DNA from 2 places in the Hyphomicrobium sp. 01T421 genome. Region 1 is predicted to be linked to the other one. Evidence: riboswitches for the same ligand, from Rfam matches in the RefSeq annotation. Region 1 holds a riboswitch; the other holds the start of a gene.
What was found. Region 1 has a riboswitch for cobalamin ahead of cobW (cobalamin biosynthesis protein CobW). Riboswitches for the same ligand answer to the same signal wherever they lie in the genome.
Positions count from the first base shown of each region.

Region 2: linked by a shared signal. The riboswitch ahead of AC1DK3_RS20765 (TonB-dependent receptor plug domain-containing protein) and the one ahead of cobW (cobalamin biosynthesis protein CobW) in region 1 are both predicted to bind cobalamin.

Region 1 covers NZ_JBFTQC010000001.1:2,405,433-2,413,997, forward strand. Annotated here, with positions in the region: gene rfbA (glucose-1-phosphate thymidylyltransferase RfbA) at 1-52, shown strand, start outside; gene trhO (oxygen-dependent tRNA uridine(34) hydroxylase TrhO) at 205-1,041, shown strand; gene cobA (uroporphyrinogen-III C-methyltransferase) at 1,195-2,691, shown strand; gene cbiB (adenosylcobinamide-phosphate synthase CbiB) at 2,740-3,714, shown strand; gene AC1DK3_RS11130 (cobyric acid synthase) at 3,698-5,170, opposite strand; gene cobO (cob(I)yrinic acid a,c-diamide adenosyltransferase) at 5,170-5,787, opposite strand; gene cobU (bifunctional adenosylcobinamide kinase/adenosylcobinamide-phosphate guanylyltransferase) at 5,791-6,315, opposite strand; cobalamin riboswitch at 6,375-6,557, shown strand; gene cobW (cobalamin biosynthesis protein CobW) at 6,733-7,770, shown strand; gene cobN (cobaltochelatase subunit CobN) at 7,770-8,565, shown strand, end outside.
Region 2 covers NZ_JBFTQC010000005.1:134,776-143,340, forward strand. Annotated here, with positions in the region: gene AC1DK3_RS20750 (lipopolysaccharide biosynthesis protein) at 1-999, shown strand, start outside; gene AC1DK3_RS20755 (adenosylcobinamide amidohydrolase) at 1,154-1,894, shown strand; gene AC1DK3_RS20760 (hypothetical protein) at 1,898-2,509, opposite strand; gene AC1DK3_RS20765 (TonB-dependent receptor plug domain-containing protein) at 2,592-4,631, opposite strand; cobalamin riboswitch at 4,868-5,091, opposite strand; gene AC1DK3_RS20770 (LssY C-terminal domain-containing protein) at 5,258-6,085, shown strand; gene AC1DK3_RS20775 (autotransporter domain-containing protein) at 6,299-8,565, opposite strand, start outside.

The sequences.
Region 1 (8,565 bases):
CGGTAAGAGCCCTTATGCCGAGTACGTCCGGCGCGTCATCGCCAGTATTTGATTGCCAATAGTTAAAGGCTGCCGGGCGTCGTCACGCGCGCGGCCGGGATGCCGCCAAAATGCCGCGGCTTGCTCTTCGGGGGCCGTGACCGTATTGAAACCGGCGTAACTCTCGGACGGCCGTCCCTGATTTGCCGATCCACCGGTTCATATATGAAAGCTACGTGCGTGACGGTCAAAGTCGCTGCCTTCTATAAATTCGTCGAGATCGACGAGCCCCAGACGCTGCAGGCAAGCCTGCGCGAGCTTTGCGCGGCGCGCGGAATCCTGGGCACGATCCTGATCGCAAGCGAAGGCATCAATTCCACCGTTTCGGGGGCTGAGAGCGACATCGATGCGCTGATCGAGGCGCTCGTAGCGGAGCCGAGATTTTCGGATCTGATCGTCAAATATTCGAAAGCGAGCGCGCATCCGTTTCAGCGGCTGAAGGTGAAGATCAAGAAAGAGATCGTGACGTTCGGCGTTCCCGATGCCCGGCCATCCGTCGCCACCGGCACGTTCGTCGAACCCGGCGCGTGGAATGCGCTAATTGCCGATCCGGACGTTCTCGTGATCGATACGCGGAACGATTATGAGTTTCAGGTCGGCACGTTCGATGGCGCGCTTAATCCCGAAACACGGTCGTTCAACGAATTTCCCGACTATGTAAAGCGAGCGCTTTCGGACGATCCGAAGCGCAAGATCGCGATGTTCTGCACCGGCGGCATACGCTGCGAAAAGGCGAGCGCCTTTATGCTTCGCGAGGGCTTTCCGAACGTCTATCAGCTCAACGGCGGCATTCTGCGTTATTTGGAGAAGGTTGCGCCGGACGAAAGCTTATGGCGTGGCGAATGCTTCGTTTTCGATGAGCGGGTCGCGCTGGAGCATGGGGTTCGCGAGGGGCATCACACGCTCTGCTCTCAATGCGGATTTCCGATCAAGCGTCCCGACGGGGACAGTGAAACCGCGGTCTGTGTCGGTTGCCGCGAAACAATGGTCAGCGCGGACTAAATCCAGCCGGGATCGCGCCGCCACCGCTAAAACGAGGCTTTCTGACCTCACCCGACCCCGCACATCAGACGCCGCAGATGCCCGCTTGCTCGCCGGGGCCGGAATGATGATATAGCTGGTAATGCACTGCCATCCTGACCGAACATTTTTGCAATGACTATTCGCAAGCCCGACGATGACAGCCCCCGCGGGGAAGAGCGCGCGACGCTGGAGGAGCTTGTCCGCTGGCGGCGGGACGTTCGGCGCTTCAAGACAGATCCGGTTCCCGATGCATTGATCGACCGGCTTTTGCGGCTCGCGGATCTCGCGCCGTCGGTCGGCAACAGTCAGCCGTGGCGGATCGTCAACGTGCAGTCTCCGGAAGTCAGGGCGGAGATTGCGAAGAACTTCGAAGGGGCGCAGGGCCGGGCAGGAGAGGGCTACGACGGCGATCAGGCCGATCTCTACAATCGATTGAAGCTCGAGGGATTGAACGCGGCGCCCGTGCATCTCGCAGTCTTTTCCGATCACGGCACGCTGCAAGGCCATGGGCTCGGGCGGCATACGATGCCGGAAGCGCTCGACCATTCCTGCGCGTGCATGGTGACGGTGCTGTGGCTCGCTGCACGCGAGGCCGGCCTTGGGCTTGGCTGGGTGTCGATCATCGATCCGGCGGAAGTTTCGCGGGTGCTTGGCGTGCCTACCGAGTGGAAGCTCGTCGGATACCTCTCGCTTGGCTGGCCGATAGAGGAACATCTCGATCCCGAACTCGAGCGGCACGGGTGGCAGCCGCGGACAGCTTTCGATACGCGCTATTTTACGGTCGGTTCAGGGCCGCTCGCGACCGGCGAGACGGGCTCTCGACCGGGAGACGCAAAGCGTCAGGGCGCAGTCACGCTGGTCGGCGCGGGGCCGGGCGACCCCGAGCTTTTGACGATCAAGGCACTCAATGCGCTGCAATCGGCCGACGCGGTGCTGTTCGACGATCTCGTCGCCAAGCCCATCCTGGATCTGGTCCGTCCTGGCGCTCGCCTGATCGATGTGGGCAAGCGCGGCTATCGGCAGTCGTGCAAGCAACCTGACATCAACGAGCAAATGGTGTCGCTGGCGCGCGAGGGGCTGAACGTCGTGCGTCTCAAGTCGGGCGATCCGTTGATTTTCGGCCGCGCGGGCGAAGAGATCGAAGCATGCGAGACGGCCGGCATTGCGATCACCGTCGTGCCGGGCGTGACGTCGGCGCAGGGCGCGGCGGCCAATCTCAAGGTGTCGCTGACCAATCGCGATCATGCACGCCGTTTGCAATTCATTACGGCGCACGACCGTCGCGGACAGTTGCCGAAGGACATCGACTGGAGTGCGGTCGCCGACAGCGCCGCGACAACCGTCATATACATGCCGAAGCGGACGCTCGCGGAACTCACCGAGATTGCGCTCGTGCATGGGCTTGACCCCAAGACGCCGGCCATTGCCGTCGCGAATGCAACGCGGCCCGACGAGCGTGTTTTCATCTCGACCATCGGTGCTATTGCCACGGCCCTCGAAGCGGCGCATCCGGAGGGACCGGTGCTTGTCATGCTTGGGGAGGCTTTGCGTTATGCGACGGCCCGAGACGCTGCGAAGCAGGCTGAGGCGATCGCTGCAACTCACGGCGTTCTGCCGGAGCAATCTTGAGATCGGCCGCCATGCGCGTCTCTTACACCAGCATCTCGTGCAATTTCCGTGAGTGAGGCCCAGACCCTGCTCATTGTGGCCGGAGCGCTCGCGCTAGAAGCGCTCTTTGGGTATCCGAATTGGCTTTATGAGCGCATCGGGCATCCCGTATCGTGGATCGGCTCGCTCATCTCCGTACTCGATCAGCGACTCAACCAGGAGAGCGAAAGCGCTGAGGCACGCCGTTTGGCGGGCGTTTTGGCGATCAGCATCATCGTCGTGACTGCCGGCTCGGTCGCCTGGGTCATCGAGCGTGCGTCGGCGTATAGCGCGATCGGTGAAATTCTGATCGCGGTCCTGGCTTCGACGCTCATCGCGAGCCGGAGTCTTTACGATCATGTCGCCGCCGTCGCGCGCGCGCTCGCGAACGATGGCCTCAAAGGCGGCCGCCTTGCGGTGGGGCGTATCGTCGGCCGCAATCCTGAGACGCTCGACGAACACGGCGTTGCGCGCGCAGCGATTGAAAGTCTCGCCGAGAATGCGTCCGACGGCGTCGTCGCGCCGGTGTTCTGGTTTGCCTTTTTCGGACTGCCGGGTCTCGCCGTCTACAAGGCGATCAACACGGCGGACAGCATGATCGGTCATCGGACGCCGCGGCACGACGCGTTTGGGTGGGCGGCTGCCCGGCTCGACGATCTCGTCAATCTGCCGGCGTCGCGTCTGACGGGATTGCTTTTTGCGGGGGCTGCTCTCTTCATCCCGAAGGCTTCACCTGCCGCGGCACTCGAGGCGATGTCTCGCGACGCTTCCAAGCATCGATCACCCAACGCAGGCTGGGCAGAAAGTGCGATGGCGGGAGCGCTCGACTTCCAACTCAACGGGCCGAAGACGTACGGCAACGCGCGAGTCGAGGACGCCTATATGGGAAGCGGCCGCCGCGATCTCGGGGCGGACGACATTGACGCTGCGCTTCGCCTCGCGATGATCGCATGGGCGATCATGATCGCGATTTTGTTGCTCTTTGCCGCTATTTTGCGAGGCTGAGAAGCTCGTCGATCGCGACGTGGCGGCCGAGGTGCTCCGCGAAGCCGTCAAGGATGTCGTCGATTTCCGTTTCGTAGCTGTTGCCCGACGCTTCGACGCCGAAAGCGCCGAGGATGGCAGCGCGAGCGGCATCGGATGCAAAAATTCCGTGTACGTAGCATCCGGCGATGCGGCCATTCGGTGACGAGGCACCGTCGCTCCGGCCGTCGGCGAACGTCACCATGGGGCGAGCTGCGTCCGGGCCGCCGGTCCGGCCGACGTGCATTTCGTAGCCCTGGAATGGAGCGCCGTTCGGATGAAGCGTTCCCTCGACGGCTGCGAGCGTTTTCTCCGTTCCAAATTCCGTCTCGATGTCGAGAAGTCCGAGGCCTTCTACGGTTCTTGGCGTGCCCTCGATGCCGTTTGGATCGGAAAGGCGCTTTCCCAGCATCTGATAGCCGCCGCAAAGGCCGAGCACGTGGCCGCCACGGCGAACGTGGGCTTTGATGTCGATGTCCCAGCCTTCGGCGCGCAATGCGGCGAGATCATCGATCGTGGCTTTCGAGCCCGGAATGAGAATGACGTCGGCATCTGCTGGAATAGGCCGGCCCGCGTCGATCATATCGACGGCAACACCCGGTTCGCTCCGCAAGGGGTCGAGGTCGTCGAAATTCGAAATGCGTGGCAACACCGGCACCGCGATGCGCAGCTTCACCGGTCCCTTTGATTTCGATGCTTTTGCAAGATCCCGCAGGGCGAGCGCGTCTTCGGCGGGAAGCTTCCGCGCGGCGTCGAAATACGGAACGAGGCCGAGCGCGGCCCATCCTGTCATCTTCGCGATCGCTGCCATGCCGTCGGCAAAGAGCGTCGGATCTCCGCGCATCTTGTTGACGATGAACCCCTTGATCATCGCTGCGTCGTCCGGCTCGAGGACGCGCTGCGTTCCAACCAGGCTGGCGATGACGCCGCCGCGATCGATGTCGCCGATCAAAACGACGGGAACGCCGGCCGCGCGCGCGAAGCCAAGGTTCGCGATGTCGTTCTTGCGGAGATTGATCTCGGACGCGCTGCCCGCACCTTCGACGAGGACGAAATCGGCTTCCGCTTTCAGCCGGCCGAAGCTTTCCAGAACCGCCGGCAGAAGCTCAGGCTTCTTCGCCTGGAATTCACGCGCCTTCGCCGAGCCGATCATTTTGCCTTGCACGACGATTTGCGCGCCGGTCTCGCTTTCGGGCTTCAGCAATACCGGGTTCATATGAACCGAGGGGGCGACGCGTGCGGCACGCGCTTGCAATGCCTGTGCGCGGCCGATCTCGCCGCCGTCGGCCGTCACGGCGGCATTGTTCGACATATTCTGCGGCTTGAAGGGAACGACGCGGATCCCGCGGTTCGCGAGCAAGCGGCAAAGACCCGCCACCATCAGGGATTTGCCGACGTCGGAGCCGGTGCCTGAAAACATCAGGGTTCGCGCTGGCATTAGAACTCGATGCCTTCCTGCGCTTTGATGCCAGCTGCGAAATGGTGTTTTACGGCGGCCATTTCGGTTACGCCGTCGGCGAGTGCGATCAACTCCGGCTTGGCATTGCGGCCGGTGACGACGACGTGGAGATCGGCGCGACGGTTGCGGAGGGTTTCGATGACGTCATCGAGCGGAAGGTAATCGTAACGAAGCGCGATGTTGAGCTCGTCGAGAACGAGAAGGCGAATGGTCGGGTCCGCCATCAGCTCTTTGGCTTTCGCCCACGCGCGCTCCGCCGCCTTGATGTCGCGTGCCTTGTCCTGGGTTTCCCAAGTGAAGCCTTCGCCCATCGTGTGCCAGGAGACCTGATCGCCGAACATGCGAAGCGCGTCGCGTTCGCCGGTCATCCATGCGCCTTTGATGAATTGTACGACGCCGACGCGCCAGCCGTGGCCGAGCGCTCGCAGGGCAAGTCCAAACGCGGCGGTGGACTTGCCTTTGCCGGGGCCGGTGTGGACGAGGAGAACGCCTTTTTCGATCGACTTGCCGGCGACCTCGGCGTCCTGCACGGCTTTGCGCTTGGCCATCTTGGCCTTGTGGCGTTCGGCTTCGTCTATCGTCGGATCGGTGGTCACGGTTCAGCCTTTCAAGGTCAGTGGCAAGCCGGCGGCGACAAAGACAACCCTGTCCGCCGCGGCCGCGATTTTTTGATTGAGGCGGCCGGCCTCGTCGCGAAACGCTCGCGCGAGCGCGTTGTCCGGGACGATGCCGAGTCCGACTTCATTCGAAACGATGACGCAGGGGGCGATCCGTTTCGAGAGCGCCGCGATCAGTTTGTCGGTCGCGTCGGGGATCGAACGTTCCGCGTGCATCAAATTCGATATCCACAATGTCAAGCAGTCGACAAGTGACGGCAGTTCGGACGTCCGGTTCGACAAGGTATCGGCGATGTCGAGAGGGGTTTCGTGCTGAACCCAGCCGCTGCTGCGACGCCTTTGGTGCAGCTTGATTYGCTCGTCCATCTCGCCGCCGAAGGCCTCAGCGGTGGCGATATAGGCCCAGGGCCCTGGCTGGCTCGTCAAAAGCTGCTCGGCATAAAGGCTTTTGCCGGAGCGTGCGCCTCCGAGAACAAATGTCAGCTGCGGCAGGGTTGGCGTTGGCATGAGCGACTTTCGGGCGGTCCAGGACACGCTGATGGCGATTGACGAGGGATAGTCGCTCACTTATCGATGGGGACGACGGTCCCTCGCAAGAGGGTTCAATGGGAATGCGGTATTTACTCCGCAGCTGCCCCCGCAACTGTGAGCGGTGAGCGCTGGCGATATGACCACTGGGTTATGCCCGGGAAGGTCGCCAGACGCTGAGACCCGCGAGCCAGGAGACCTGCCGTCACAGAAGAATCGAACCGTCGCCGGTGGGGCGAGAAAGGTTAACATGACTTTCAGAATGCTCTGCGCACGCCATTGCGCGCCATCCCAACATGCGTGGATGTTCAACGGTACAGCTCTGACCGGAGCTGCCGCGGCGGACCCCTCTGCTCGCGCGTCTCAAAATATCAACTCGGACTCGGAGTTTTGCCAATGAGCGCGCGCAAGGTGCCTGTCACCATCGTTACGGGCTTTCTCGGCGCGGGCAAAACGACGCTCGTCAGGCACGCGATCGAAAATGCCGAGGGTCGCCGCTTGGCCTTGATCGTCAACGAATTCGGCGATGTCGGCGTCGATGGCGCTATTCTCCGTTCGTGCGGTGTCGAGAATTGCCCGGACGAAAACATCGTCGAGCTGACGAACGGCTGCCTCTGCTGCACGGTCGCAGACGATTTCGTGCCGACGCTCGAGGCCTTGCTGTCGCGAAATCCACCGCCCGAGCACATCATCGTCGAGACGTCGGGCCTGGCTTTGCCGAAGCCGCTGGTCAAGGCGTTCGAGTGGCCGGATATCCGTAACCGCGTCACTGTCGACGGCGTCGTGACCGTCGTCGATGGGCCTGCGGTCAAGGCGGGGCGGTTTGCAGACGATCCCGTGAAGGTCGCGGCGCAACGCGCGGCCGATCCTTCCGTCGATCATGAAAATCCGCTGGAAGAAGTCTACGAGGATCAGCTTCTCTGCGCCGATCTCGTCGTTCTGAACAAAACCGATCTGATGTCGGAAGAAGAAATCGGGCAGCTTACCGAAGCCATCAGGAACGGCGTGCCCCGTGCCATCAAGATCGTGGCAACGCGCGAAGGGCGGGTGCCGGCGAGCGTGTTGCTTGGGCTTTCGGCGGCGGCGGAGAACGATCTCGCGGCTCGTCCATCCCATCACGACAACGAGCCCGATCACGACCACGACGATTTCGAGACATTCATTGTCGAGGTGCCGGCGCTCGCGTCGCCCGCCGATCTCGCGTCACGTGCCAAGGCGATCGCCAGTTCGCATGATGTGCTGCGCATAAAGGGCTTTGCGGCAATCGATGGAAAGCCGATGCGGCTGTTATTGCAAGGCGTCGGCGAACGCGTCGACACGCGGTATGAGCGTGCGTGGCGGGACGGCGAGCCGCGGCTCGGCAAGCTCGTTGTCATCGGTCAGAAAGGTCTCGACCGCGAGAGCATCACCAGGACTCTGACAGGCGCTGCCTAATGCATATCGTCGTTCGCGAGAGCCGAGATCTCGATGAGGCCGCCGTGCCTCAGGATCTCGGACTTGCGCCCGCCGATATCGTCTTTCTTTCATTTTCCGATTCCGATTTGGCAATGGCGGCCGCGGCGTTTCGTTCTGTTGCCGGAGACGAACGGCCGAGCCTTCGCGTCGCGAACCTCAATGCGCTGCGCCATCCCATGTCCGTCGATATTTTTGCGGACACGACGCTCAAAGGGACGAAGGCCGTTCTCGTTCGCTTGCTCGGCGGGCTCGATTATTGGCGTTATGGCGGCGAGCAGATCGGTAAGCGGTGCCGGGAGCTTGGAATTGCTTTGGCCATCGTGCCGGGCGACGGGCGGCCGGATATTCGGCTCGGTGCGTTGTCGACAATCGAGACCGAGGATCTGACGAGACTGCAATCGCTTCTTGACGCCGGGGGTGTCGAGAATACGCGTGCGGCGCTCAATGGCTTGCTCACACGGGCGAAGGGCTGTGATGCGCGCATTCCAGAAGCGTCGATTATTCCCGGCTTTGGCATCTATCGCGAAAGCGCGGCGCCTCAAGGTGAACTCGCGGCCGATGGCCCTGGGACGGCGGCCGTCATTTTCTATCGTTCGCATTTGCTCGCGGGCGACGTTGCGCCGATCGATGGCCTCATCGATGCGCTGGATCAACGTGGACTCGCGACGACGGCTTTGTACGTGCCAAGTCTGAAGGCTCCGGAAGCGGCGGCGTGGCTGGAGGGAGAACTCGGCAGGCTTCAGCCCAATGTGATCGTCAATGCGACGGCGTTTG
Region 2 (8,565 bases), on a different contig from region 1:
ATCATTGCGGGCGCAGGGCTGCTGTTTTTCGCGGCTGTGGGGATGCTCTACGGCTACCACTCGCTTCGATCTTCGGACTTTGAAATTCTTGGCCTCCTCGGCGGCCTCGTTGTCATGAGCGGATTGAACGAGCTCACCTTCGCAATTCAGCGGGGATGCGGACATACGTTGCCAGCGGTGTTCGTAAAGGAAATTGCCTGGAAGCTGATCTTGGCGGCGGGACTGGTAATCATGGCTTTCGGTAGCGTGCATCCCACCGCGACACTCTTGGGCTGGCTGCTTCTGACGGGGTACGTCGTCCCCATCGCAATATCGGCGCTGTTTGTGGTGCGTGCCTGGCACCGAACTCCGAAAGGCGATCCCGCCGCGCTGTTGGATTATCCGAAACCGAGCGGCCTTGCGTTCTTTGCGCTCAATTTCATCAGCCAAGCGGGAACGCAAATCGACATTCTCGTACTCGGCATAATGTCTTCGGTATCGAGTGTCGAGCTGGGCGCCTACTACGCAGCCCAGAGGACAATTCAGATTCTGTACCTGCTGCCCTATGGAGCTGCGATCACCAGCGCGCCCCTCATTCCATTGGCATATAGCGAACAAAATCCCCGCGAGATCGTGAGGCTATCGCGACAGATCTCTCGAGGCGTTGGCTTGATCGTCGTGTTCTTGTCGGTTGTCTTGCTGATCTTTCGTACCGAGATCATGTCGATATTCCGCCCTGAATTCGCGGAATACGCGATCCTTCTTCCAGTACTTGCGCTCGGGCCTCTGGTATCCGCAATCGGCGGCTTGCACAGCCTCGTCGCTCCGATGTGCGGGATGGAGCGCGAATACTCACGCGCGCGCATCTGCATTATCGCCGCGGGCACCGCCGCCAAGATCGTTCTCGCGTCCCAAGGGCTTCTTCTCGGGATAGCTCTGTTCAACGCGTTCGAGGCGATCGTTACCGCCGCAGTCGGAGTGCTGATGGCCCGCCGGCGCCTCGGCGTTTGGATCGTCTAGCGGCGTTCGATCACGACCCTGCACGGCGTGGAGACATCTCGACGCTTGGCAATGGCTGGAACCACGGCTAATCCAACACAAAGCACAGTGCGATCCTGCGGTGGATACCCTCGCATCCGCACAGGCGCGCATAGACCCCGAGGTACGATAGTCGATGAGGCGAATAGAGGAAGCGTCCGGACGGGTCGCCGGAATCTACGCCGCGGACCTTCCAAGCCTTCCTTTTGGCCTCTCGCACAAACAACGGCTCCTGCTCGCAAGTTTCCATGAGCCTCAGCAAATGCTGAGTTGGTCGCTCACAAGGCCGGGATTTCAAATTGCTCGGCAAGTGGCCTGGATCGAAATCCGCGATGCCGATTTACCTGCCGATCAGGACGCCGAGAAGATCATTGTCAGCCGCATCGGAAAAGCCAAGCTGGACGAAGCGGTATCGCTCATCACGTCGCGCGACGTAAGCAGGCATCACATGTCGCAAGTCGCGGTTGAGGACAATGTCGCGACGTGCGTCACCACCGTCGGACTTTCGAATGGCGAGAGAGTAGGTCAGCGGTTCGCCACAGCACGGACAATCGTAGGAACGATCAACACCATGGTGCATATATCAAAGCCGCTGTCCGAAGCGGCATTGATCGAAGCGATCACGATTGCAGCTGAAGCAAGAACGGCCGCTATTCTCGACTCTGGAGTGCGCCGATCAGGCGTGGCAATTACGGGAACCGGCACCGACTGCATCGTCGTGGCGGCGCCCCTTGGCGGCTCCGCGCGGTTTGCAGGGATGCATACGGCCGTCGGCGAAGCTATCGGAGCGGCGGTTTACAAGGCAATGCGCGACGGCATAGCTACATGGCTCCAGGATATGGAGGCCATGCAGCTCGCCGCCAGCGCAGAAGGCTAGGATTTAAGCTATTGCCGGCACCGCATTTTCAGACCGGATCAACGACATCGCGACCGCCGCGCGATGCAGCAGAAGCAAACCGGCGAACGATACGAGATTGATCATCAAGACGCGTTCCACAACCGCCGTGGAGAACGCCTCATCCGAAGATCCGAGAACAAATCCGGCTCCGTAGAGCGCCGCCTCGTATGCAGCGAAAGCTGCGAGAAACGCACCGGCAAGAACGAGTGGCGATGAGCCCGTAGCGATCGAGACGACGCGCGTTCCCAAGAACGCAACAATGCTTGCAACGCCGATTGCGGCGCCCCAAGCGAACGAGTCCGCGGTCATCGGATAGGCGAGAATTCCATAACCGACGACCTGATTCGCAAGCCAAGCCACCACGACCAACGCGACGCCTTCACCGCTCTTCATTTTCGTTCCTGCGAGCGCGGCGACGGCCGCGAGCGGCGCAGCGCACGCAAAAGCCAAGCTGCCGCCGATGCTGAGCGCGGCGACGGCCGCGAGCGGCGCAGCGCACGCAAAAGCCAAGCTGCCGCCGATGCTGAGCGCGGCGATCAACGCGATCCAAAGCCCGGTCGCGGCGTTGTCGTTGGTGAGCGTCTTCAAGGTCATTCGATGTCTCCTGTATTGTCGGATTAATAGCACAGAGGCCGTCTGAAGCGAGAGGGCGTTTGACCGCCCTCTCGCCGGAATTTCAGTTCGTGAATCGAAGACCGGCATAAGCGCCAATCCCGGTACCTTCGAAGCCATTCGGATTCTCGTAGTGTTTGTCGAAGAGATTGTCGATCCGCCCGAAGAGGCTAACGCCTTCCTTGAGCTTATAGTCGGCCGCCACGTTGACGAGCGTGAAGCCCGGCAGAGTGACATCGGCGAAGGTCGAGCGATCAATGTCGGCCGCCTCGCCGAGGTAGACCAGCGACGCGGTCAGCAAGAGTGGGTCATAGGGCGTCCAACCCGCCGACAAACTCGCCTTGTTGCGCGGACGGCGGAGAAGCTGGGTGTGTTTGTCTTCATTGGTCGCTTCCGTATAGGTGTAGTCGGCCCGAACACGGATGCTCTCTGTAATGTCGGCCGATGCAAACACCTCGACACCGGACGTTTTCGCCTTGCCGACATTCACATAGGAATCAAACGTCGCGTTTGAATCGATCAGGTTTGTGATGTCGTTATAGAAGTACGTCGCACCGAATTGCGCCTTCCCTCCGAAAATGGCTTGCTCGAACCCGGCATCCATACCGAGGCTTTCCTCTGGCGCGAGAGCGGGATTGCCGTAGAAGTATGGCGGGGAATCCTGAAATCTCTGGCTCAGCGTCGGAGCCTTGAATGCCGTCCCGACACTGGCCTTCAGCTTCGTGCCCGTGGCGTCGATCACGTACGCCGGTGCGACGCGCCACGTCGTGTGACCTCCGAAATTCTCGTTGTCATCATACCGCACGTTGGCGACGAGGAAGAAGTTGCGGAAGATCTCCGACTGCAGCTCCACGAATGCCGCGTTGTTCCATTCCTCAGCGAAAAGCGCCGCCGTATCGAGTTGCTCGTTCTGATGCTCCGCGCCGGTCACGATCGTATAACCGGGCGCGACACGAAGAACGCTGCGCCAATCGTATTTTACCCGGTCCCCTTCCGAGGAGCTGTTACCCCATGTGGGATCGAGATTGAACGTTTGAACATTGGTGTAATTGACGCCGAAGAAGTTGGTCAGGTTCCCGCCCAGCGCCTTCCACACGACTTCGCCGCGCGTATAGAACTGATCGTAATCCGACCGCGACATGGTCGAACTGGGGTGACTTGGAAAGCCGGAATCATCGCCGGTGAAATGCAAGGTCGCATCCGTATAGCGACCGACGAAATTCACCGCGACCTCCTTGGTCAGATCGACGCCGATCTTCGTCGAATACGTCCAATTGTCATAACGGTTGCTGTGGCGCTCATCGCCCGGCAACAGCAGATCGAACGGCGTTACGGGTGTATCGTCGGCACGAAAATGCGAAACATTGAATGAGTAATTGTAGCGGTCCGTCCCGCCGCTGATGCTCGTCGCCTGGTTGAACGTTCCAAAGGAGCCACCTTCGACCATTCCAGTCGCCTTGGGCGGCCCCTCGCCCTTCTTCGTATAAATGACGATGACACCGCCCACTGCGTCCGCGCCGTAAAGGCCGCTCTGCGGTCCGCGTAACACTTCAACGCGTTCGATATCCGTCGTCAGCATTTGGCCGAGATCAAAAGCTCGATTCGAGCTGCTCGGATCGCTGACGTCGATGCCGTCGATCAATACCTTTGTGTGATTGGAGTTTGTTCCGCGCATGAAAATGGAAGTCCGGCCGCCAGGGCCGCCCGTCTGCACGACATTGAGACCCGGCACGCTTTTCAGAACGTCCGGCAGCGTGCGCCGTTGTTGCGCTTGAATTTCCTTGGATGTGATGACGGTGACGGAACCTGCAATCTGCTCGACGGGCGAGGTAATGCCGGTCGGCGAAACAGCCACGCCCGAATGATCGGCGCCGCGCGCCGTACCGCTCGCTCCTCCGCCGGAATTCTGAGGCGTCGAACTTTGTTGAGCAGCCGCCGGCGCCTTCTTCTTCGGCATGGCATCCGTACCGGATGTCACGGTGACCTCCGGAAGCTCGGTATTCGGCGACGCCGACACCTGAGCGTCAGCCTCGAGCGAAGAAATTGCAGAGAACGTGCAGAGAAGTACCGCACCTGACGTGCGGCGCATGAAGGCTCGTAGCATGATGACCCCCGTCGTGAGACGATGAGGGTGGATCCGCCGATCAGGTATACCGCGAAGGCCAAGTGGAACGCGCACACGTCATCGCTCACGAACCCGAAGGCCGCGTTCAAACAACGTTCGCGCGCAGGATCTCATCCGCTCAGCGCAACAACCTGCATAATCTGATGTGGCTCACCACCGGTTAACACATCAGCCGCCGCTACGGGATTCCGTCCTGCCGCGCCCCACGCGCGGAAGATGGGCAGCTTGTGGCGGCAGGTCTCCTGACTCACGGCTCAGGCGTCTTCTCCGACCTTCCCGAGGATCTCAAAGGAGACCGTCAGTGGTACATTCGGAGCGGACTCGCCGCTTACAGTTGCGGGGGCAGTCTCGGCATTGACACCAAAGGTGTCGCACCGCGTTCCCATTTTCACCACCTGGGTCACTTCACCCCGATGGAACCGTCACATCGCCATAAGCACACAATCGACGATAACGAGTCAATGCCGAAAAACTGCCACACGCGGCAGAAAGCGGAGCCCCACCGCACTCTTCGTTCGAACAGTCAAATTTGATTGCATCCCGCATCCGCGCATCGAATTAATGATCGCAAGGCGCGGCTGGCAGCGGCAGAGGCGGGAAAGAATATGCGATCAGCAATTCGCACATTGCAGCGGATAGCTATTTTCGGCCTCGGCGTCTTGAGCGTCTGGCTGATTGTGGATGTCTTCGAATTGGTCGACCGCAGACTGCCGTGGATCCTCGCCGTGAGCGCCACGTACGTCATCGGCGCATATCTCATTCTCCCCCGCGCCGTCCGGATGGGTCTGAAAATTCTTCAACGTCAACACGTCCCGAGCTTTACGATCACGGGAGATGGACTGCCAGGCGACCCCGTGAACTTGGCATTGGCCGGCACCGCGGCTCAGCTCCGTGCAGCGTTCGCGGCAGCGGGTTGGGTGGAAGCGGATCGGCTGGATATCGCCAGCTCGTGGCGAATGGCTCGCGCTTTCGTCCTCAACACGCCATACCCGACCGCGCCATTCAGCACGCTCTATCTTTTTGGACGCGGCCAGGACATCGGATTTCAAAAAGCGATCGATAACAGCCCGCGGAAGAGGCACCACGTACGCTTCTGGGCCCAAAACCTCACGGATGCCGAGACGGACTGGAACTCAGCCGCCTTCTGGCTGAACGACGAGCGCCCGGCGGACGATGAGCATGCGCTCTGGGTGGGAGCCGGCACCAAGGATACCGGCTTATCTCTGACGCGCATGACGTTTCAGATGACGCACGCGACCGACTCCGACACCAACGCCGAACGGAACTTCATCGTCGATGAATTGAGCAAGCGCGGCGTCATCGGAAAAGTGACCAACTATAAAACCGGCGACGAGCTGATCACGAAGCACGTGAACCACTACGTCACCGACGGCGATGTCGCGGTAGCCGAATTGGAAGCTCCTGCAAGTTGATTGGCTTTCTGAACCGCTCTCCGTCGCCGTCTTCGACCCTACCACCCGACAAGTTGACGCCTCCGTTTCCTGGCGAAATCGGAAATGAATTTTGAGCCGTTGGGCGCCACTCGGACGAGATGCTGCGAGACGCGTGTGCGGAGAACAAAAAAGGGGACCGCGAGTAAACGCGATCCCCAGCCTTATTGACCGAGCCTCTAATGAGGCCAGGATTTAGAAGTGGACGTCGACGCGCGCTGAACCGATGTGCGCCAGGTAATCCTCGCGAACGTTGGCGTCGTAGTTCAGTTCGAACGTCGATTCCGCGCTGATCTGAGCGAGCATACCGACGCCGAGTGCTGCGGTGTCCCGTCCAACCGCCGGTCCGCCTGCCGCGAAGGTACCGCCGCCCGCTGCAAAGCTAGCCGTGAAGTTCTGTGCGTCATCGGCAAATTCATGCAGCCACAAAGCGCGGCCTTGGATGACAGTATCGTTCGCAATTGGAACGAGCGCCTTCAGACCGAGGCCGGACACCAGCGAGTCGTTATCCTGGCTGGCAACGTCGAGCGCCATGCCGCCATCGCTGCTCTCCGTATAGCCATTCTGGTGAAGCCGCGAATACGTTAGCGATGCGACGGGCGTAAGGATCGTGCTGGCGAAACGCATGGGAGCACCAATTTCGACCGAGGCGTTGAACTGACCGCCGTCATGGCTGCCCTCCGCCTTATCGGTGAAGGGAATGGTCAGAACGCGGGTCGTGTCGTAATCATTCCAAGTGAAGCCCGTGCGCGCCGACGCGTACCATCCGGCTCCCTTGACCGCACCGTAGGCTTGGATCAAGTAGCTGTCGATTTCCGTATGGTTTTGCGAAGTATCTCCGTCGCCGTTGATCCGGGTATTCGCGTAGCCGCCGGCAACACCGACGCGAACTCCTGGTGAGATCCAGTTGTCGTAGCCGGCAAGCGCGCCGTAGATGCGGGCATCATAGCCGTCGACTTGTTCGCGCCCGTTTTGATTGAGTCCGGCACCAAAGGCTTGGCCCCAGAGTGCTGCACTGCGCGGCGCAACGAAGTCGTCATCGTCCTTGAGACCACCGCCGAGGTTCGAACGGTTCGGGTCAGACGGCTGCTTCATGCCGAGCCCGGAAGGTCCGGATGCGAAGGACGGGGCTCCGCCGGTGGCTCCAACCGCGTTGAGGCGCATATCGATGTGCTGCCCGACCGCGCTGTTGAGCGCAATCGCCGCTTGCTGGGTTGCGAAGTTCGTTTCAGGCGCAAGCTGATTGCCGGCTTTCTTCACGTCGCCCTCGTCCTCGACGCCAAGCATGGCGAGACCAAGCTCACTGTCGAAGCCAAGAAGAGCGTTTATGGCGCTCGCCCCCGGTTTGGAGATGCCTTCGATCTCGTTGGCATCGACCACGTCGGCGGTAATGATCAGGTTATTGGAGACGACGCTAGCGTCCCAATGCATCAGTGCAGTCTCTGCGACCTCGGGCAGCCCCGAGATTCCGGTCGTCGTGGTTGCGATCGTAAACTCCTCGCCCGACCAAACAACGCGCTCGAGGTTCGCGACAACGGTCGCGTCGTCATCGGCATTCAGGTGCCCGGTGATGGCGAGAACGCCATTACCGCTGTTCGTGATCGTCGTCGCGAGCTTCGAGTCGTCGTCGAGCGTGACGTTGCCGACAACGTGAAGCGTGTTGTCTTCGAGATCGATCGTGCCCTTGTTCAGGACGTTGCCCTGAATTGTGCCAGTGCCCTTCAGCGTGCCTTCCTCACCGATATTGGTGATCGGCGTCTTCAGGGTTCCTTCGACGTTCAGTGTACCCGCGTCGATGTTTGCAGCAGACAGGAACTCGAACGTCTTGCCGAAGGCGAACGTCCAGTTCGGACCGCCGGAGGCCGCCGGTGCATCATCATCATCGTCGTCATCGTCACCGCCGCCTGCGTCATCGCTAGCGGCAAGATTCAAGGTGGTGAACTTCGATACGTCGCCACGCAGCGTGCCTGTGCCCTCAAGATTGAGGATGTTGTTGCCAGCGCCCGTCGTGGCGGTGATGTTGCCGGTCGCGGTGTTTACCGAACCGTCGTCCTTGCGGCCGAAACCGTCGTCAACGAGAGTGACGGTGTTCTTCGCGCCGGCAACGTCCTTGATCGTGATGTTGCCGTCGAACTTGCCGCTGTTTTCGATGCTGTTGTCGCTGGCAACGGTCTTATTGATCGTCTGTGAACCGTAGACGCCATTGGTGATCGTGCTGGTCGCGTTCGTGATGGTGAGATTGCCGGTGAAGCTGCCGCTATTCTCGAACTCGAACGTCTTGTCACCACGGATCGTGAATCCGGCGCCTTGGCTGGTATTGTTCGAGGGCCCCGGGCTGTCGTCGTCACCCGAGAGAACGGTCACGATGGACCCCGATACGGTGCCGTAAGTCGTGTCTCTCTGATCGACGTCGATGTTGCCGACGATTTTGCCTTCGTTCTCGAGCTCGTGCTCGCCGTTAC